Regions from separate parts of the Modicisalibacter sp. 'Wilcox' genome, predicted to be linked through region 1. Evidence: predicted binding sites of a transcription regulator. Region 1 holds the regulator's gene; each other region holds the start of a gene.

The links. The regulator FliA, encoded in region 1, starts transcription of late flagellar genes. The targets are predictions, from matches to a motif close to CTAAAGTTNNNNNNNNNNCNGCCGATA.
Region 2: the regulator FliA is predicted to act here: its motif matches at 3,179-3,205, upstream of fliD (flagellar filament capping protein FliD).
Region 3: the regulator FliA is predicted to act here: its motif matches at 3,062-3,088, upstream of G7A98_RS00640 (GGDEF and EAL domain-containing protein).
Region 4: the regulator FliA is predicted to act here: its motif matches at 2,611-2,637, upstream of G7A98_RS09595 (flagellin).

What each region holds. Positions count from the first base shown of each region.
Region 1 is NZ_WNXF01000005.1:213,862-219,183, forward strand. Features, by position in the region: gene pqiB (intermembrane transport protein PqiB) at 1-1,140, shown strand, start outside; gene G7A98_RS06970 (ABC-type transport auxiliary lipoprotein family protein) at 1,162-1,812, shown strand; gene G7A98_RS06975 (RNA polymerase sigma factor FliA) at 1,861-2,577, opposite strand; gene G7A98_RS06980 (flagellar protein FlhE) at 2,687-3,115, opposite strand; gene G7A98_RS06985 (hypothetical protein) at 3,112-3,738, opposite strand; gene flhF (flagellar biosynthesis protein FlhF) at 3,735-5,322, opposite strand, start outside.
Region 2 is NZ_WNXF01000008.1:155,098-160,419, forward strand. Features, by position in the region: gene G7A98_RS09615 (MFS transporter) at 2-1,216, opposite strand; gene G7A98_RS09620 (hypothetical protein) at 1,234-1,800, opposite strand; gene G7A98_RS09625 (CBS domain-containing protein) at 1,901-2,515, opposite strand; gene G7A98_RS09630 (hypothetical protein) at 2,572-3,075, opposite strand; gene fliD (flagellar filament capping protein FliD) at 3,295-4,683, shown strand; gene fliS (flagellar export chaperone FliS) at 4,714-5,109, shown strand; gene fliT (flagellar protein FliT) at 5,115-5,322, shown strand, end outside.
Region 3 is NZ_WNXF01000001.1:140,478-145,799, reverse strand. Features, by position in the region: gene G7A98_RS00650 (TQO small subunit DoxD) at 1-445, shown strand, start outside; tRNA gene G7A98_RS00645 (tRNA-Arg) at 734-810, opposite strand; gene G7A98_RS00640 (GGDEF and EAL domain-containing protein) at 888-2,996, opposite strand; gene G7A98_RS00635 (methyltransferase domain-containing protein) at 3,197-3,973, shown strand; gene G7A98_RS00630 (EAL domain-containing protein) at 4,002-5,309, opposite strand.
Region 4 is NZ_WNXF01000008.1:148,270-153,591, forward strand. Features, by position in the region: gene G7A98_RS09590 (glycosyltransferase) at 1-1,273, opposite strand, end outside; gene G7A98_RS09595 (flagellin) at 1,638-2,504, opposite strand; gene G7A98_RS09600 (DUF2835 domain-containing protein) at 2,866-3,090, shown strand; gene G7A98_RS09605 (EAL domain-containing protein) at 3,148-5,322, shown strand, end outside.

The DNA of each region.
Region 1 (5,322 bases):
CGGGTCGGCGACCCGGTCACCTACCAGGGCTTCACGGTGGGCCGGGTGGAAGACGCCACCTTCGACCCCGAGGATCGCGAGATGCACCACCGGCTGTTCATCGAGTCCCCCTATGACGTGCTGATCACCGAGGCGACCCGCTTCTGGTCGGCCTCGGGCATCAACGTCAGCCTCGATTCCGAAGGGGTCAGCCTGAACGTGGAATCCCTCGAGGCGGTGGTCGGCGGCGGCGTGACCTTCGGCATCCCCGAGGATGTCGCTCCCGGCCCCAAGGCCAGGCCGGACAGCACCTATCAGCTCTTCCCCGACGAGGAGAGCGCCCTGCAGGGCACCTACAACCGCTATCTGGAATACGTGATGCTGGTCGACGACACCGTGCGCGGGCTCTCCAAGGGCTCGCCGGTGGAGTACCGCGGCGTGCGCGTCGGCACCGTGGTCAGTGTGCCCTGGCACTTCACCGCGCCGCAGCCCGACACCCGCCAGCGCTTCGCCATTCCCGTGCTGATCCGCATCGAGCCCCAGCGGCTGAATGCCGGCAGCGACGCACCGATCGACCTCGATGCCTGGCACGAGCGCTTCACGCGGATGTTCGACTACGGGCTGCGCGCCTCGCTCAAGGCCGGCAACCTGCTCACCGGCGCGCTGTTCGTGGACCTCAACTTCGACAAGGAACTGCGCGGCGACTACCAGGCGGAAACCTTCGAGGGCAAGACGGTCTTCCCCACCACCGCCGGCGGCTTCGCGCAGATCGAGCAGAAGGTCTCCAACCTGCTCGACAAGCTCAACGCCCTGCAGGTGGAACCGATACTCGACAAGCTCGATCAGACCCTGGCCACCTCGCAGGCCACCCTCGAGGAAGTCCAGCACAGCGCCGAGGCACTGCGCGCCATGCTGGATGACCCGGCGACCCGCCAGATCCCCGGCAATCTCAACCGCACGCTCGAGAACCTGCGCACCACCCTCGACGGCCTGTCGCCGGACTCCGCGGCCTATCGCCAGCTCAACGACACCCTGCAGGGCATCGAACGCCTGGTCCGGGACCTGCAGCCGCTGGCGAAGACCCTCGAGGAGCAGCCCAATGCGCTGATCTTCGATCGAAAGCCGTCGAGTGATCCGGTCCCGCGGGCCCCCGAGCGCTGACCTTGACAGGGAGATGAAGGGATGCAAGTCACCAAGCCGCTTTGCCTGATGCTGCTGGGCGCCCTGCTGGCCGGCTGCGCCAGCGGCGGCGGGCCGGCCACCGAACGCTACCTGCTGCCGGCCGGCGACACGACCACGTCCTCTGCCGTGCGGGGTCCGGCCGAGCACACCCTGGTCATCGATGACGTGCGCGTCGCCCGCTACCTGGATGATGCCGGCATCGTGCTGCAGACCGATCCCCTGCGCTTGCAGGCGGCCGGCCGGCACCAGTGGGCGGAACCGCTCGACCGGCAGCTGGCGCGGACGCTGCGTCAGCGGCTGAGCCGTGCCCTGCCCGGGACGCGCGTGCTCGGAGGCACCGGCCCCGACACGGCCTGGCACCTGTCCGTGGAGGTCGAGCAGTTCCAGGGCCGCTACGACGGCCGGGCCATCGCCGGCGGACTCTGGCAGCTGCGTGACGGGCAGGGCGAGCTTCGCCGACAGTCGTCCTTCCAGGCCAGCGAAGTGCTGGAGCAGGACGGCTACCCGGCGCTGGTCAAGGCCCTGGGGAAAAGCTGGAACAGCGTGGCCGAACAGATCGCGGAAGGGCTCCGGCGCCAGTGGCAGGCCCCCGAAGGCACGAAAGGGACGGAAGAGAAGGAAACGACGGGAGAAGCCGCCGAAACGGGCTGATCGCCTCGGCTCGACAGGCCATCAACAGAGGGAGGCACGAAAGCCGGCTCAGTCCTCGGCCTCCTCGGCGGCCCTGAGGCGGCTGCGCAGACGGGCCACCGCCTGACTGTGAAGCTGGCAGACCCGGGATTCGCTGACCCCGAGCACCGCCCCGATCTCCTTGAGGTTGAGCTCTTCCTGATAGTACAGGCCGAGCAGCAGCTTCTCGCGTTCGGGAAGCTGCTCGATCGCCGCGACCAGGCGCTCGCGCTGCTGCGAGCCGGCCAGCGCCTCGAAGGGTGACGGCGGTGCGCCATCACCGGCCTCGGGTTCACCGCCCTCGGCGATGATCTCGTCGAGCCCCATCAGGTGGCCGCCGTTGGTATCGGCCAGTCGCTGGCGATACTCGTCGACCTCCAGCGCCAGGGCGTCGGCGATCTCGCATTCCTCGGCCTGACGCCCCAGCTGCTGCTCGAGCCGGCGGATGGTCTCGTCGATCTCGCGGGCATGGCGGCGGACGCTGCGCGGCACCCAGTCGCGACTGCGCAGCTCGTCGATCATCGCCCCGCGAATCCGCTGGCTGGCATAGGTCGCCAGGCTCGCCCCCTGCTCGGCGCTGTAGCGCCCCAGGGCATCGAGCAGTCCGACCATGCCGGCCTGAATCAGGTCGTCCAGATCGACGCTGGCCGGCAGGCGAACCTGGAGCGCCAGCGCCTGGCGCCGGACGACGGGCAGGTACTGGTCCAGCAAGGCCCGTTGATCGATTTTACCCTGTGCCGTGTACATCTTCGGTTCCAAGCCTGCAGCCGGTGGCGGCGCCGAGCGGCGACCGATACCGGCATTATGTCGCTCTCGCCGGACACCCCAAGCGGCGAATACCTGACCGGGTCTCGGGCTATTTAGCGTTTTGCGTCTCGCGATAGTTGACGATCACCTGGAGTCCGGTGAAAGGTACCGCACCACGCCGGGTGCCGGGCGGCAGGCGAAAGCGCAGGGTCAGCGGCTCGCGGGCCGGCAGACCGCGCAGGGCCTCACTGCGCCCGCGCGCCGCCGGCAATTCCAGGCAACGGCGGGGATGGCACAGCCAGGCATCCAGCCCCGGCAGACCCGCCGGCACCCGGAACCGCCAGGACACGGTGGTGATGCGCCCGGGCCGCAGCCCCGGCGGTGGCGTGATGGGCTCGGCGGTTGCCACGCGCCCGGGCGTGCCCAGCGTCACGCCCGGCGCCCGCCCTACCCAGCTTCCCGCACCGCTGGCCGGCCCGGCCATCAGCAGCAGCCCGGCCACCAGCAGCCCGGCCGACAAGCGCCGCGCCCGGCTCATGCGTCGGGTCGCCGACGCCGGGGAACGGGCACGATCCACAGCTCGAAGCCGAAGAAGCTCGCCGCGGCCTGCTGCAGGTTGGCCAGCAGTCCGACCCGCGAGGCCAGCGGCGGATGCACCAGCAGCAGCCGGCGCGGACCACCCCGCTGCGCCAGTCGTTTCAGCAGGCGGTAGGTGCGCCGAAAGGCCTCGGCATCATTGCCCACCCACAGCGCCCAGCGCGACTGCTCGCCGACCAGGGTCGGCAGGTGCGGACTGTCCACCGACGTGGGCACGATGCGCCAGGCGTCCGCCTCGCCGACCCACTGCTGGCCCTGTGCCTGCCAGCGGGCCAGCGCCTCGCTGACCGGCCGGGTGTCCGCCTCATCACCGCCCGGCAGCCCCAGCACCAGCAGCAGCCGGCGCGGCGCGGGCGCCGTCTCGGCCACCACGGCGGGGGACGCTGCCAGCTCCAGTAACGCCTCGACAATCCAGGTCGGCGTCCCGGTTTCCTCCGCCGTGGCAGGCGTTTGCGTTTCCGGCGTCACCGCCTCTGCCCGCTCGCTGCTGTCGTCGGCCTCCGGCACCGGCGCCATCTCGGCGGCCCAGCGTCGCAGGCCGGCGGCCTGATCCCCGTCACTCATGAGGCGTCGTCACCTCCGCCCAGCAAGGGCCCGGCCGCCAGCACGAAGGCGTCGCGGGCGGCCAGCAGGTGCCACAGGGCCTCGAGCAGGACGGCGGCGCTGCGCTTGCGCGAGCCGCCCAGCAATGCCAGCAGATGACCGCGCACATCCATCGCCCAGTCGGCGGTTTCCTGATCGAGGCGCACCGCCAGGGCGGCGAGCGCGGAGGCCAGCCAGGCACGCAACTCGGTGTCGACACCCTCGCCGGCCTCCGGCGCCAGCCATTGCCAGGCGCGGCTGGCCAGCGAGCTCCATTCCTCGGCGACCAGGTGCGCGACCAGCAGCACCGGGCGCGAGGCCGCGGCCTTGTCCGCCGCGAGCCAGTAGCGCGTCAGGCGTCGGCGGCCGGTGTCCGGGTCGCGCAGTACCGCGAACCAGGCCTGGAGCGGGGTTCCATCGCTCAGCGACACCGGCAGCCAGCCCGTCGCCAGGCGGCCCTCCCGCCCCCGGTACCGACAGTTCAGCGTGTCATGCACGCCCGCCTGCTCGGCGAGCGCCTTCAGCGCCAGCCGCTCGCCTTCGAAGATCACCCGCGTATTGGCCTGGGCCAGTGCCAGCCAGTCGCTGCCGGCATCCAGCAGATGCCGGCGGGCCGCGGCCGAGGGACAGCGGGGCAGGAAATGACGATCGACACCCAGCCGCGTCTCGACGGCAGCCAGCCTCTCCGCCTCGCCCGCCGGCTGGCAGTGGCTCGGCCAGGGCGCCGCCAGCGGCAGCCCCCGGGCATTGAGACACAGCGCCGGCAGACGGCACTGGCTGCCCTTGATCGGCCCGTGGCGTGACCAGAGCATCACCGCCGCCGCCTCCTCGCCGATCGCGGGCAGGCCCCGCAACCGGTCGAGGTGCGCCTGTTGCCGCGCCAGCGGCAGCCCCTGCAGCGGCCAGGCGGCGTCGAGCGCGGCCACGCCGCCGACGCGGGCCCGCAGCTGCGCCATCACCACCGCCAGCGAGCGGCCCTGCCCCAGCAGGCTGCGGGACAGTCCTCGCCAGCGCCGCGCCGAGGGGGTCGCCTGCCAGGCCAGCGGCTCGCCGACGAAGGCCGAGTCGTCGACGGGGGTCAGCGACTGCCCGACCAGCCCATGCGGGTCGACCAGGCGCAGATCCTCCGGCACCTGCTGGCCCTGGGAGACATAGTGCAGCCGCAGGTCGTGGCGGATGGCGATGTCCAGTACCGCCCCCAGCCGCGGTGCCTCGTCGACCTTGGTGAGAATCGCGCCATACAGCGGCGCGCCGGCGGCCAACGAGGCCCGCTGGTAGGTCTCGACCACCTCCTCGAGGGTCTCGCCGTGACTCGCCGCATTGAGCAGCAACAGCCGCCGCACGGGTCGCGCCCCCTGCCCCAGCATGGCCACCTGATCGACCAGCCGGCGGTCGCGCTGGCTCATGCCCACGGTATCGATGATCACCAGGCGCTTGTCGGCCAGGCGCGCCAGCAGATCGTCCAGCGGCGCGTCGGCATCCAGCGCATGCACCTCGGCGCCCATCAGCCGGGCATAGATGCGCAGCTGCTCGTGGGCGCCGATGCGGTAGCTGTCGGTGGTCACC
Region 2 (5,322 bases), on a different contig from region 1:
CTCACTGGTGGCGGGTGACCAGCCGGCCGTGGTCGTCGAGATCGAGCTGTCGGCGCCGCCCGGCGAGCAGCGCGCACAGCGCGGCGGCCAGCACGAAGCCCAGCAGCGCTAGGGTGATCACGGTCAGGTTGTCCGTCCGCCCGATCAGGATGCCCACCAGCAGCGGCCCCAGGGCGGCGATGGCGTAGCCGATGCCTTGGACCATGCTCGACAGCTTGCCCGCCAGCTGCGCGGTGGCGCTGCGCAGCACGATCAGCGTGAGCGCCATGCTGAAGCTGCCGCCCTGGCCGAGGCCGAGCAGCATCACCCCGGCCCAGCGCCATTCCAGCGGGGCCTGCAGCAGGGTGACGATACCGGCGGCGGTGCAGGTCAGCAGGATCAGGATCGTCGGCCGCTGGTCGCGCCCCAGGCGGCCCAGCCAGGGCGCGCCGAGGGCGGTGATCAGCTGGCCCATGACCGAGGCGGCCAGCAGCCAGCCAGCCTCGGCCTCGCCGAGCCCGCGCTTCTGCAGCAGGGCGGGGAGCCAGCCGAAGACGATGTAGGCCAGCGCCGACTGGCTGCCCATGTAGCCGGTGACCTGCCAGGCCAGCGCCTGACGAAACACGCGGACCCGGGGGCCCCGGCGTGGCGCATCGTCGGTGGCCGGCCAGGGGTGCGGCATGCGCCAGCGCCAGGCGATCAGCGCCAGCAGCGCCAGGCCGGCCCAGCTGCCCAGCGACAGCCGCCAGTCGCCGAAGATATCGGCCAGCGGGACGCTGAAACCGGCCCCCAGGGCGCCGCCCAGGCACAGCGCCATGGTATAGACGCCGGTAACCAGATCGGCGCCCTGGGGCAGCTCGCGCTTGACCAGCGCCGGCAGCAGGGTGCCGGCGATGCCGATGGCCGCACCGGCGCCGATGGTGCCCAGGTAGAGCAGCGCGACGCTGGCGTTGGCACGTACCAGCAGCGAGGCGGCCAGCAGCAGCAGGGCGAGGCTCAGCGTGCGCTCGGCGCCCAGGCGCCTGGTCAGCCAGGGGGCGAGGGGCGCGAAGATCCCCAGGCAGAGTACCGGCAGGGTGGTGAGGATGCCGATGGCGTCGGCGGACAGCCCCAGCGCCTGCTGGATGCGGATCAGCATGGGCGCCAGCGACGACAGCGCCGGGCGCAGGTTGAGGGCGACGAGAATCATCAGCGCCAGAAACGGCAGCACGCGGCGCCAGGCCAGTGAACGGGACATCACGAATCCTTGGTCGATCAATCGTCCCGGCGTGACGGGGATGATGGGGTGGACGAGGCGGTCGGTGACCGGGGCGCGTGCGTGCCCCGATGGTCCGGGTCGGCGGCGTCGGGCGGCGACGACAGGGCTTCCAGCCCGTAGAAGGCGGTGGCCTGGCGGGGGCGTCCGGCCTTGGCGCGAATGGCGCTGACATCCTCGGTGCTCACCCAGGGCGCCTGGCCGGCGAGCGGGTTGCGCTCCACCGTCAGGGCGCCGTCGTGGAGCCAGCAGCGCTGGGGCGTCCAGGCGACATGCCACAGGCGCTCCCGCCAGCGGGCCGTGTGGTCATCGACCAGGGTCAGGCGCGACTCGGGGATCAGGGCGGCGAACTGGCGGGCATTGAGCGGCTGGCCGGTCTCCGGCAGGGTCACGGCGCCCTGGAAGCGGCCGGACTCGAGGGTGGCGTCGTCGGTGGCATCGTCGGCGCCGGCCGGCTCGATGCGCCCCCGGCCGCACAGGTGCAGCAGGTGATCGTCGACCTGCTTGACGACCCAGACCGTCTGTTCGGACTTGTGCCTGCGCTTGAACCAGTTGCCGAATGCCAACGTCGAGAGCTCCCTGGGTAATGAATCGAATGAGGTGCATTGCCGCCCGGGCGGGGCATCATATCGGCCGGGCCGTCGCCGGCCCGGCACGTTTTCCGGCTTACAGGCTGTGGCCGAGCACCACCTGGCAGATCGCCGAGAAGCTGCGCGCTTCGGGCGGGCGGTCCAGGACGATGCCCAGGGCCCGGCCGACGTCGGCGGCGGAGATCAGACCGCGCACGGCGGTGCCGCCCTGGGTGTCGGGTTCGGTGATCAGCAGGTGCTGGTCGCCGAAGGCACGGAGCGCCTCGACCAGCTCGCCGACCGTGATCTTCTCCAGGCGGGCGAGCGGCAGGGCGTGGAGTTCCTGGCGCGGGGTCTGGACCATCTCGACGGTGACTTCGTCGCGGTCGACCTGGTGCTGGCGCATGGCCAGGGTGATGCGGCGCCCGCCGATCAGTTCCCGGGCGTTGACCACGCCGGTCAGGTGGCCGGCGGCGTCGAGCACGAACAGCAGGCGCACGCCGCCCTGCTTCATGATCTCGAGCGCCTGGGCGATCGAGTGGGAGGTCGGGATGGTGAAGGCGCCGGTCTGGGTGAAGTCGGTCAGCAGGGCCCGGGCGGGGCTGTCCATGGTCAGGCTGGCCACGGCCTGCGGGCGACGGATCGTCACGTCGGCGTCGAGCGTTTCCAGCTGCAGCGCGGTGCCAGTGGCCGATGGCGCGATGGTGGTCATTCAGAAGCCTCCTGTGTCGGCTCGGTGGGTCGGTGCGAAGGGCCGGGGTGCCGTGGTTACTGCATGTAACGTCTCAGGTCGCCGCGCACGCTGTCCAGAAAGGTCACGAAATGCGTGTCGCGGTCGTCGTCGACGCGGTCGATACGGCAGCCCAGGGCCATGTCACGTTGGACCAGAATTTCATCGAAAATTTCCAACGTCAGCTTGGCGACGGTGGCCTCCTGCGGCTCGACGGCGCCCTGTTCCAGCGTGAAGGACTCGAGCAGGGTGGCGCGCACGCGGGTGGTGCCGCCCTCGGTGAGGATGCGCCGCACGAACAGCCAGCCCTCGCAACCCAGGGCCGGGCCGTCGTCGCGCCGGCGGCGAAACAGGGTGCGGTAGCAGGCGCCCTCGGCGGCGCTCTTTTCCGCCATGCTGCGATAGCCCTGGGTGACACGCGAGGCCATGGCGCCGGCGCTGGCCAGCTTGCGCAGTGCCGCGCGATGCTCGCGCTCCAGCTGATCCTGGCGGTTGAAGCGCTGCCAGCGTTGATAGTCGGCGAAGAGCGGGGTCGCATCCATGGTAAGCCTTCCTTGTTGACGGGGTGCCGGTGTCGCCGGACGTCGGGCCACTCATGATGTCGCAGCCGCGCTCTCGTGGCCAGTCTCGCGTGTGCCGGCAGGGCTAAAGTTCCGCCGCCCGGGGCCGATAGCACGAAGTGACAGCCGAAAACCGGCCTATTCCCGCGCTCGTGGCGGCGACGGGGCTGGTACAAAGGGCGCAGATATCAGGGGGCATAGATGGCGAGCATAGCGTCTTTGGGGATCGGGTCGGGCATGGACCTGAACGGGTTGTTGAAACAGCTCGAAAGTGCCGAGCGCCAGCAGCTCACCCCGATCACCCAGCAGAAGTCCAGTTACAAGGCGGAGATTTCCGCTTTCGGCAAGCTTCAGTCGGCGCTGGAATCTTTCCAGGGGGCCGTGGACAAGCTCAACGATACCAAGACGTTTCAGGCGGTAAGCGCGAACGTCAGCGGCACCGGTCCCGAGGTGACCACCGACAGCAGTGCGGTCCCCGGAACCTACACGATCGACGTCAACAACCTGGCACAGGCGCATTCCATAGCCAGCCAGCGATTCGCCGATACGACGAGCAACCAGGCTTCTGTTGCAACGACGATTACCATCGATCAGCCCGGCATCAGTGGGGCGAGCTTTGATGTATCCATCGACCCGGCCAGCAGCTCGCTGGGCGATATTCGTGATGCCATCAATGCTGCCGATGGTGGCATCGCGGCCTCCGTGATCAATGACGGGAGCGGCAATCGCCTAGTGCTGACGTCCAAGGATACCGGGGCGAGTTCGGCCATGACGGTCACGGTAAACGGCGATGCAACGCTGGACAGCAAATTGTCCTTCAATGCCACTGATAGTGATCCGGACGGAATGACCCAGACTGTCGCCGCTCAGGATGCCTCGCTGACCGTCAACAACATCGCCATCACCAGCGCCTCGAACAATGTGGAGGGCGCGATCCAGGGAGTGACGCTGGATCTGACGCAGGCCAGTGCTGATGCGACCTCCGCATCGACGCTCACGGTTTCCCGAGATACCGGCACCATCAAGGAGGACATTCAGTCGTACGTGGATGCCTATAACAGCCTCCAGGACACGATGAACTCACTGACAGCCTTCAACGGGGGGGGCAAGGCGGCCGGTGAGCTGATCGGCAATAGCTCGGTCAGGGGGATCGATTCCGGCTTGAGGCAGGTGACCAGCAGCATCGTTGGTTCCGGCAATATCTCCATGCTGGCTGACATGGGCATTGACCTTTCTGTCGACGGCAAGCTCGAGGTGGATGACACCAAGCTGACCGATGCGCTGAACAACGATATGAGTGGCGTGACACAGTTCTTCGGCGGGGATGCCACGACCGATGGTCTGGCTGACAAGCTAGGCGCCAGACTGGATTCCATTCTGGGCAGTAACGGACCCATAGAAACCGCGACCTCGGGCCTCGAGAATCGTATCAGTTCCTTGGACGACCGATACTCACGGACGGAAGACCGTATCAACGCCACGATCGACCGCTATCGGGAACAGTTTTCCCGTATGGACTCGATGGTGTCCAGCATGAACTCGACAATGAATTATCTATCGCAGCAGCTTTCCTCCGTGGGAGGGCAGTAAGCAGGCTGCTGACGTGTACAGGAGTGATCTATGAGTACGCTTCAAGGGGCGGGTGCCTACGCTCAGGTAGGGGTTGAAAGTGCGGTGATGTCCGCGACACCCCATCAGTTGATCGTCATGCTGTTCGATGGTGCGCTGGCCTCGCTCAAGGCGGCTAAGTTGCACCTGCAGCAGGGCAACAAGGTCGAGAAGGGACGCTCGCTGTCCAAGGCGATCGATATCGTCAACAACGGTCTGGCTGCGGCGCTCGACTATGAAAAAGGAGGCGACATCGCTGCCAACCTGGGCGCATTGTATGACTATATCTCGCGGTTGCTGTTGCAGGCCAACCTGAGAAATGACGAGCAGCGTATCGATGAGGCGTATACCCTGCTCAACGACATCGCATCGGCCTGGCGCGAGATCGCCCCCCAGGCGAGGAGCTGAACCGCATGATGGCGGCAAGAGATGTGCTGGAAAGCTACGAGCAGCTGCTGCAGCGCTCGGCAAGGATGCTGGATCTGGCCCGCAATGGTGACTGGCCGGAGCTGGTCGAGGAGGAGTCCGGTTATGTGGTGGCCGTCGAGACGATCAAGCGTCTCGAGGTCGACTGCGTGCTGGAGATGCCCGAGGCCCGGCGCAAGGCGGAGCTGCTCGAGC
Region 3 (5,322 bases), on a different contig from region 1:
AGGGCTTTTCAAACGTCCATTCTGTCTTGGGCTTACGGTGATTTCCGTGATTTTCACCGTGGGTTTCTACAGCTACTACTTTGGAATCTTCGACTTCGGCAAGCGTACCAGTACCGGCAGCTACCACATTTCCGTGGTTGAAGGTCCCCAGACTTCCGGTCAGGAACGTCTCTATGTGGATGCCGGCCCTTCCTCAGCCTTTGCCTATGTGACTGCGATCACGTATACGCTCGATGATGGCAGCAAGGAGACCGTCGGTGCGTCTGATATCGACGTCCTGAAGAGCCACTTCGAGCCATGGGCCCACCACTCCGGAAGCCTGGTCGATGGCGTCATGAAGCTGCGCCTTGGCTCAATGGTCGATATTCGGGTCCCCGAGGCGGCGGTGTCGGCAACGGTTCATCTTCTCGACAACAAGGACTCCGTGATCCACTTCCAGCCATAGCCGGATGGCCTCATCGTGCATACGCCTTTGGCAAGACGTTTACCCGGGCCCTCGAACGGCCCGGGTAGCCCGTTTGGTACTTCAGCTTCCGTGTTTTCTCGGGTTTCGAGACGGGTCTGCAGGAAGCGAAGGCGGCAATTCGGGGACCGAAAGCGGTCTGACGCGGATAGGCTTGAACGCCCTGTGGGGTCTGGGGTTCTACTGTGCCTGGGGCGAGGCAGGGCGGGAGCGATGCGCGATTCCGGCTCGAACGGGAGACATGGGGACGCTGCCGGTCATTGATGCCGTTGGCGCCCCCGATAGGATTCGAACCTATGACCTACCCCTTAGGAGGGGGTTGCTCTATCCAGCTGAGCTACGGGGGCGCGAGGCAACGCGCTGCATTATAAGCGCCTGTCCGGACAAGATAAACCCGTGAAGCCAGCGTACGTGCCGGGAGGCGTCAGGCCGGAGCGGCACAGCGGCGTTGCAGGGGATACTCCGGGCGGGCGGCGGTGTCGAGATAACGCCGGTCCAGCTCGTCGGCGGGCATCGGCTCTCCCAGCAGGAAACCCTGCGCCAGGTCGCAGTGGCAGCGTCGCAGCTCCTCGAGCTGGGCTCGCCGCTCCACGCCTTCGGCCAGCACCTTGCGTTGCATGGCGTGGGCCATGTCGATGATGCCGCCGACGAACTGGCGCTGGCTGGCTTGCGTGTCGATGCCGTGGATCACGCTGCGGTCGATCTTGAGCGTGTCGATGGGCAGCTGGCTGGCATAGGTGATCGAGGAAATGCCGGCGCCGAAGTCATCCAGCGAGACGGAGGTGCCCAGCTGCTTGGCCTCGAGCAACTGGCTGCAGGTCAGGGCGAGATCGTGGAACTGGCTCGACTCGAGCACTTCGATCGTCAGGTAGGGCGTGGACAGGCGCAATGCGTCGCGGGAGTCGCTGATGGCGCGCAGGAAGCTCCCCGTCTCGATCTGTTCCTGGGACAGGTTGATGCTGATGCCGACCCGGAACCCCCGATCCTGAAGGTGCTTGGCCATCTGGCTGGCCTCGTGCACCAGCCAGCGCCCGAAGGGCAGGCTCAGCGACGAGTGCATGATCACGTCGATGAAGTGCTGCGGCGCCAGCACCCCCGCCTGGGGATGGCGCCAGCGCGCCAGCGCCTCGAAGAACAGCGTCCGGTCGGAAGCCAGGTCGACGATGGGCTGGTAGTAGAGTTCCAGCTCGCCCGTTTCGAAGGCCTGCCTGACGCGCTGGAAGGTGGCCCGGGAGCGGGACTCGACGAAGCGCCGGGCCCGGGCGATGCGGTTCTTGCCGCCCACCTTGGCGTCGTACATGGCCTGGTCGGCGCTGTCGATCAACGTGGCCGTGTCGAGCCGATAGTCGTTGGTGAACGCCACGCCGATGGACACCGCAATGCCGACCGACGCGCCGTTGTCGAGCCGGAAGGGCTGGACCAGCGCGTCGACGATCTTCTGGGCCACCTTGACGGCCTTGTCGCCATTGCCCATGCCGGTCAGGGCGATGACGAACTCGTCACCGCCGAAACGGGCGACAATATCGGTGCTGCGCATCAGCCGCTTGAGGCGTCGGCCGATCTCGACGAGCAGCTCGTCGCCGGCGGCATGGCCGAAGCCGTCGTTGATCGGCTTGAAGTCATCGAGGTCCATGAACAGCACCGCGATGCCGCTCTCGGTGTACTGCAGGCTGACCAGGTGTGTCTCGAGCGTGGCGATGAAGTGTTCGCGGTTGTACAGGCCGGTCAGCGGATCGTAGATGGCCATGCGTTCGAGCCGGGCCTGATTGAGACGCTGCTGGGTGATGTCGCGAAACACGCTGACATAGTTGAGCAGGCGGCCGTCGGCGTCGTGCACCGCCGAGATGGTGGCGTTGACGATCAGCTGGCTGCCGTCCTTGCGGGTATTCCAGATGTCGCCGGACCAGAAGCCCTGTGCCTCGATGGTGGCGAACAGGGTGTGGTAGAAGGCGTCATCGTGCTTGCCCGAGGACAGCAGGTGCGGCTTGTGCCCCAGGGCCTCCTCGCGCGTGTAGCCGGTCAGTCGCGTGAAGGCGGGGTTGGTATCGATGATGACCTTGTCGGCGTCGGTGACGAGGATGCCGTCGTGGGTGTTGTCGAAGACCGCCAGGGCCAGCCCGGAACGTCGGGGTTCGTCGGCGTCGCGCTGCATGCAGATCAGGTAGCGGTGGCCGTCGTGGTCCTCCACCGGGGTGACCGTCATCTCGGTCCACAGACGCGAGCCGTCGCGGCGATGACACGCGACGGTATCGGTGGTGGGCACGCCGTGACGCAGCACCCGCGCGATCACGGCCGGCAGGTCCGTGTCTCCCGCCAGGGCCATCAGATCGCGCAGTGGCGTTCCCGCCAGTGCCGCGCCGGAGTGCCCGAGCAGGCGCAGTGCCGCGCCGGAGTGCCCGAGCAGGCGCTGAAAGCCGGGATTGACGAAGAGGAGCGGCAGGCCGGTACGTTCACCGTCGACAATGGCCATCGCCGTGCCGGGCAGGTCCAGCCCCCGGGCGAGCGAGGCAATCAAGGGCGGCAGCGAATCCAAGGCAAGACTCCTGTGGCAGCAGACACGATGCAATCAATCAACAATTCAATCAACAATCAAGAGAATATCGGCGAGTCATCGTCAATCTTTAATCTCGGCCCGGGGGCCGGCGTCCGGCATGATGAGCGGCCGTGGCGACGGCGCTGGAGCCGGTGTCGCGAGGCGGCTAGACTGGGCGCTTTTGTGCAGCGGGGGGAAGGGTGAGCGCCGAGGACCGTATCTTCGACGGGCTGGCCGACAAGTTCGCCGACAGCCTCTATGGCAAGCCGCGCGGCGCGTTGCGCCTGGCGCTGCTGGACGCCCTGCTGCCGCGTACGCTGCGGCTGGCGGGCCAGCCGGCGCTGGATGTCGGCGGCGGGCTGGGGCAGATGAGTGCCTGGCTGGCCGAACGTGGCCATCCGGTGACATTGGCCGAGCCGTCGGCGGACATGCTGTCGCGGGCCCGGGACGCGCTGGCGGGCCGACCGGTCACGCTGCTGCAGGCGCCGCTGCAGGCCCTGCCGACGCGGGCGCCGGGACCCTGGCCGTTGATCGTCTGCCACGCGGTACTCGAGTGGCTGGCCGATCCCCGCGAGGCGGTCCATCTCCTGGCCGAGCTGCTGGCGCCGGGGGGCCAGCTGTCGCTGATGGTCTTCAATCGTGATGCACTGCGCTTTTCCAATATCGTCAAGGGCAACCTGACCAAGGCGCTGGAGGATCGGCTGGCGGGCACCGGCAGGCGTCAGCGGCTGACGCCGATCTCGCCGCTGACGCATGCCCAGGTAGCGGCGTGGCTCGCCGAGGCCGGGCTGGTCGTCGAGCATGTCGCCGGTGTCCGGCTCTTCCATGACTACCTGCGCGAACGCGAGCCCGACGCGACGACACTGGCACGGCTCACCGAGCTCGAGCATCGCTACTGCGACGTCGAGCCGCACTGGCGGCTCGGCCGCTATCTGCTCTACAGCGTGACGAAGCCGGAGAGCGGCGCGGGCGGGTGAGCGAGTGACACCCGCCCCGGGGACGCGGTCAGGTGCGGACCAGCGGATAGGCGGGCCGGGCGTCCGGCGTCACATACTGTTGGAACAGGGCCTCTTCCGTCATGGGGCGGCCCAGGAAGAAGCCCTGGGCCAGGTCACAGCCCAGCTCGCGCAGCAGCCGGAGCTGGCCTTCGGTCTCCACGCCCTCGACGACCACCTGGCGCTGCATGGCCTGGGCCATCAGCGTGACGCCGCGGACGAACTCGCGCTGGTCGGGTCGGTTCTCCAGGCTCTTGATCATGCTGCGGTCGATCTTGAGCGTGTCGATGGGCAGTACGGAGGCATAGGTCACCGAGGAGACTCCGGTGCCGAAATCGTCGAGTGACACCCTGGCGCCCAGCAGGCGGGCTTCATGGAGCTGGTTGGCGGTCAGGTCGAGATCGTGGAACTGGCTGGTCTCGTGGATCTCGAGGTTGATGTGCGGCGAGGACAGCCCGAGCTCTTCGCGTATCTCGCCCAGGGTGTACAGGAAATCGCCGCCCTCGATCTGCTCCTGCGTCAGGTTGACGCCGATGACGGCCTGGATCCGGGCTTCCTGCAGCCGCCGGGCCAGCTCGCCGGCCTGGCGGATCAGCCACTGGGCGAAGGGATGACACAGCGAGGAACAGGTCAGTATGTCGATGAAGTGGGCGGGGCCCAGGACGCCCAGCGTGGGATGATGCCAGCGCGCCAGGCCCTCGAAGCCGATCGTCTTCATGTCGGTGAGCCGGATGATGGGCTGGTAATGCAGCCGGATCTCGCCCTGCTCGAAGGCGTTGCGTATCCGCATGAAGGTTTCGCTGGACCGGGAGACGTGGCGATCATGGGCGGTGGCGATGCGATTCTTGCCCTGCTGCTTGGCATCGTACATGGCGGCGTCCGCCGTATCGATCAGGGTCTCGGCGGTCGTCTCGGGGTCGACCGTGACGACGAGGCCGATCGAGGCCGAGACCTGCACGTGTTGGCCGTTGCTCAGCTGGTGCGGCCGCATGACCTCCTTGAGCATCCGTCCGGCGATGGACTCCGCCATCTCGAGGGAGGCGATGCCGGACAGGGCCACCATGAACTCGTCGCCGCCGAAGCGGGCCACCAGGTCGGTGGCCCGCATCATGTGCTTGAGGCGGTGGCTGATTTCCACCAGCAGCTCGTCGCCGGCCGCGTGGCCATGGCAGTCGTTGATCGGCTTGAAGTCATCGAGATCCGTGAAGAGCACCGCCAGGCCGGTCTCCGTGTAACGCAGGCCGTCCAGCAGGCTGTTCAGGGCGTTGGTGAAGTGCTCGCGATTGAACAGCCGGGTCAGCGGGTCGTGGATGGCCAGGCGTTCGAGGCGC
Region 4 (5,322 bases), on a different contig from region 1:
GTCCGTTGGACATTGCTGGCAACGCGGTTACTTCTGGAGCATACTCTGGTGGGGTGTAACAAATATAATCGTTGGGTAGTCGGATTAATTTTTCTGTATATTCGAAATCCTGTCCTTTTGGTGTTTCGATAGGGTCGCTTATAAAATAATCATAAGCATCAATTCCCATGCTGCTGATTTGCCCCCCTATCCATTTAACGATGACGGGAGAAGGGTGGTGCATGAATGTTAGGATTCGTGTGCCGCCACTGTAGCCTGCTAAGTCAAACAGGATGTCGATTTTGTCTTTAGTTATTTTTTTCGCGAGATTTTTGTCGTCAAGGTGGTAGGTAAGGTTCCAATTTTTTACTGTATTGCGAATCCTTGAGTTAAGAAAGTCTTGTGAGTCACTGTCACTGTATACATAAATTTCGATATCATTTTTGAGCTTTTCAAGCGTGCTTGCTAACATCCAGCCCACAGGGTGAATCTTTAAGTGAGAAGATATTATGCCGACCTTAATTGAACGTGCTTTAGATATCTCGTTTTCTAGTGACTCCATTTTTTCGATAGGAAATAAATGGCTGAATTCAGAAATTTTTTTTCGGATGGAAGAGGCGGTCTGAGAGGGGTCATAGTGAAGACTCAAAATTTCATTAGCGTAAGGGAGGAGGGATCCCGGTGATAGCTCCTTGGCTCGGCTGTAATGGTATGATGCCTTTTTAAAGTCATTCAAGTCAGTTGAGAGATTTCCCAAGTTGTTATGTACTGCTGGATCATCGGGGCTAATTTCAGCAAGCTTTTCCATCTCCTTGAGGCCTTCGTCGAAACGAAAGCTCAATGTGAAAATGGAGCTTTTTAAAGCCATAATATTTTCTGGAGCGTACCCCAGTTCTTCTGCTCGCTCAAGGTATGGCATAGCCTCATCGCCGCGTCCCGACTTATATAGCATCTCTGCCATATTAAACTGCCAATAAGAATTTTCAGGATCTATTAATAGCCCCTTTTTTTGATTTTCGGCTGCTCTCCTGTAGTCTCCGCACGAAAAATAGGCTCTGGCGAGTGTGCCAAAAAGCGTTGGGTCTCCCTCATTTTCTAATTCTAGAGAAGCCTCGAGTGCGCCAATGGAGTCTTCATAATCTCCTGTTTTGAATAAGCAGTATCCTAAGGATTTCCAGCTAAAGGCATCGTTGGGGTTTGTCTGTATAAGGGTTTCTGATAGTTTTTTTGCCTCAATTATTTCTCCTTGATGATATAAAGCAAGAACCTTGTCTTTTTGATCGTCAGTAACCATTCTGTTGAACCTCATGGTAGGTTGTGCTTAGAAATCCTTTCATGACCGGTAGCCAGGACGGGCTCTTTTGCTGGCAAGCTCTGAAATGTCGTATTATCATAAGAGTGTTGTAGGCCTTTTCTTAGTGCTACCTTTAACACTCATGGTAAAGGGCTCTCCCTTAGCCTTTTCCGCCGGAGCCCATCATTCTAAGAGCTTGGCGTCCGGCTGCTGAAAAATGAAATTCGACCTAGTGTAGCAGAAGAAAAAATCATGAAGAGCGAGAAAAAGCGGTTTTTCATGGTGATTTTCGCAATAAAAAGGGTCGGCGCTAAGCGCCGACCCTTTTTGGTTAGCCCGATATTTTCGGGCCGATTACTTGATATTAACGGAGCAAGGAAAGCACGTTCTGGGGCGTCTGGTTGGCCTGAGTCAGCACGGAGGTACCCGCCTGCTGCAGGATGTTCGCCCGCGTCATGTTGGAAGCTTCTTTGGCGTAATCGGCATCCTCAATCCGAGAGCGTGCTGCCGACAGATTGATGGAAGTCGTATCGATATTTTGAATCGCTGATTCAAAGCGATTTTGTACGGCACCCAGATCGCTGCGTGCATCATCCACATTGCTGATCATGGTGTCGAGATCAGCCAGCGAGGTAGAGCTCAGTACGTCGAAGCCGAAGGAGCTAACGCTACGAGAGGTAACAGAACCACCGGTAAGACCTGCTGTACCACCACTTTTGTACTGGTTCCAACCAGTGGAGGTGCCGATCTTGACGGCGATAGTCTCACCATCATCAGCGCCAACCTGAATGTCGAAAGAAGACCCGGTGGAAGTAGCAGAAAACAGCTTCGTACCATTGAATTCTGTTTGGCCGGTAACACGATTGATCTCTTCCATCCGTTGGTTGACTTCCTTTTGGATGGAATCGATATCGGCGCCGGAGTTGGTTCCATTCTTGGCTTGAACGGTCAGCTCACGAATGCGCTGCAGGTTGTCGTTGATCTGGTCCAGTGAGCCTTCGGCGGTCTGGGACAGGGAAATGCCGTCGTTGGCGTTGCGGCTGGCTTGGTTGAGGCCGGTGATCTGGCTGGACATGCGGTTGGCGATGGCCTGGCCGGCGGCGTCGTCCTTGGCGCTGTTGATGCGCAGGCCGGAGGAGAGACGCTCCATGGCGGTCTGCAGCTGGTTCTGGGAGCGGTTCAGGTTCTGCTGGCCGATGAGGGCGGTGATGTTGGTATTAATGACTGCCATTTTCGTGTTCCTTCCTTTTCTACCTTCGACAAGGTCTTGAGGCTCCAGCGGCGCGCCGGGAATCCGGCTTGGTCACCGCAACGGCGCCGTTGGCCGTTACCCCAGTTATCGACCCTTCACCGGGATGCTTTAGGGTTTCGGGAAAAATTTTTGCGTTCGGTGGGTGATGGCGTGCTGCGCGGGGTTGACGAGGCCTCCAAGCGTGTCGACGGGTAAAGCCTGCTGCCGGCGTGGCCCGCCGTTGAATCGATCCCGTGCATTTCGGGTACCATCCACGTGGCCGTGGCTGCATTCGGCGGCGTTTTGGTCGGGGCGACCTCGGTCGGTTCATCGAACGAAAGCAGGGAGGCGCACGAGGATCTTGCCCAGTGTCGATATCTTTCTCGAGCTCAGCGCGCAGGCGTGCCTAGCTCACTACCGGGGGGCGGCGCAGGTGGTGCATGCTCGTAGCGTGGACGGGCGGCGGGTGGCGTTTCCCGCGCGGGCGCTGCGTCACATCGTCACGCGGGATGGCGTGCACGGCCGCTATCGGTTGTTCTTCACGCCCGAGGGCCGATTTCAGTCGTTGGTGCCCCTGCCGGGCTGATAGAGTCGACCGGCCCATGGGGGCATCGGCAGAAAACCGCGGCAGCGAGGCAAGGCGATGACCACAGCGCTTCAGTGGCTGGAAGCCCAGCAGAACATTCACGAGATGATCGCCCGCCAGGCGCCGCTGACGGACACCCTGGCCGCCGTGGCGGCCTGGGCGGGGCTGATGCTGCCCGAGGCGCTGGTGTCGATCATGCGCTACGACGCCACGACGCGCACCCTGAGCCTGGTGCCCGGGAGCGCGTTCTCGAGCGAGTACGTGGCCGCGCTGCAGAATGCCGGGATCGGCCCCGAGGCGGGCAGCTGCGGCAGTGCGGCGTTTCACCGCCGGCTCACGGTCACCGAGGATATCCATCGGGACCCGAAGTGGGCGGCGTATCGGGCGCTGGCCGATCACGAGGGGCTGCGGGCCTGCTGGTCGATGCCGGTGCTGTCCGGCGAGGACGAGCTGCTGGGCACCTTCGGCGTCTACCATCGCCGGCCGGCGCTTCCCTCCGAGCAGGACTGCCAGCGCATGCAGCAGGCCGCGGCGCTGGTGGCGCTGGCGGTCATCCGCGACCGGGACGCACGGTCGCGCCGCTCGCTGGAGGCGCGTTATCGCGCACTCTACGACCAGCACCCGGACGGGGTCTACGAGTTCGACACCCGGGGCTATTTCCAGCGCTGCAACCGGGCGCTGGAGCGGATCATCGGCTATCCCGAGGCGGCGCTGCTGGGGCGGCACTTCCGGGAGTTCGTGCTCGAGGAGTCCCGGGAGCCGACCCTGGCGCGCTTCGACCGCGCCCTGGCCGGCGAGGTGCAGCACTACGAGCTGGCCGCGAGGCGGGCGGACGGTACGACCTGCGATCTGGAGATCACCAACTTCCCCATCGTGGTGGACGGGGCGACGGTCGGCGTGTTCGGCATCTGCCGCGACATCTCGGCGCGCAAGACGCGCGAGGCGCGCCTGCGCCTGCTGCAGCGGGGCATCGAGGACTCGCCCAACGGCGTGGTGATGGCCGATGCCGCCCGGCCGGACCTGCCGCTGATCTATGTGAACAAGGCCTTCACCGCGATGACGGGGTACGCCGCCGAGGAGGTGATGGGCCGGAACTGCCGCCTGCTGCAGGGCGGTGACACCGATCCGGTGGCGGTGGCTCGGGTTCGCCAGGCGATCGACGCGTGTCGTGACGTCCAGGTGGTGCTGCGCAACTATCGGCGCGACGGCACGCCGTTCTGGAATCAGCTCTCCCTCGCCCCGGTGCTGGACGACCGGGGACATTGCACGCACTTCATCGGCATGCAGCAGGATGTCACCCGTCAGCGCGAGCAGGAGGCGCGCCTGGCGTTCCAGGCCCGTCACGACACCCTGACCCGGCTGCCCAACCGGGCCTCCCTCGAGGCACGGCTGGACCACGATTACCGGCAGAGCCGACGGCGCGGCTCGCTGCTGGTGCTGATGCTCATCGACCTCGACGACTTCAAGTCGGTCAACGACGGGCTGGGCTACGAGGCGGGCAACCAGTTGCTGATCGCGGTGGCCCGCCGCCTGCAGGCGTTTCCGGGAGCGGGGGACACCCTGGCGCGCCTGGCCGCCGACGAGTTCGCCCTGCTGATGCCGGGGCTGGCCAACGAGGCCGGGGCGATCGCCCTTGCCGAGCGGCTGCTGGAGGCATTGACGCAGGCCTTCACGGTGGCCGGGCAGCGCCTGCACGTCAGCGCCAGCATCGGCATCGCCGGCAACCAGCAGGCCCTGGCGCACCCGCGTGACCTGCTGCTGCATGCCAACCTGGCCACGCAGCGGGCCAAGGGGCAGGGCCGCAATACCTGGCAGTGGTATGCCGGCGGGGATGGCGAGGCGGTCAGCGAGCGGGTGCGGCTGCGGCGCGATATTCAGGAAGCGATCGAGCGCGACCAGTTCGAGCTGCACTATCAGCCGCTCGTCGAGGCGGCGAGCGGTCGGCTGCGCAGCGTCGAGGCGCTGGTGCGCTGGCGCCATCCCGAGCGGGGCATGATCTCGCCGGGGGTGTTCATCCCGCTGGCCGAGCAGACCGGCCAGATCATCGCCCTGGGCCGCTGGGTGCTGCGCCGGGCCTGTCGGGACATGGCCGCGCTGAATGCCCGGGGGGCGGACGCGCTACCGGTGGCGGTCAACATCTCGCCGCTGCAGTTCCGGCGCCAGGGCTTTCTGGCGGAGGTGGAGCAGGCGCTGGCGGACAGCGGCCTGCCGGCCGAGCTGCTGGAGCTGGAG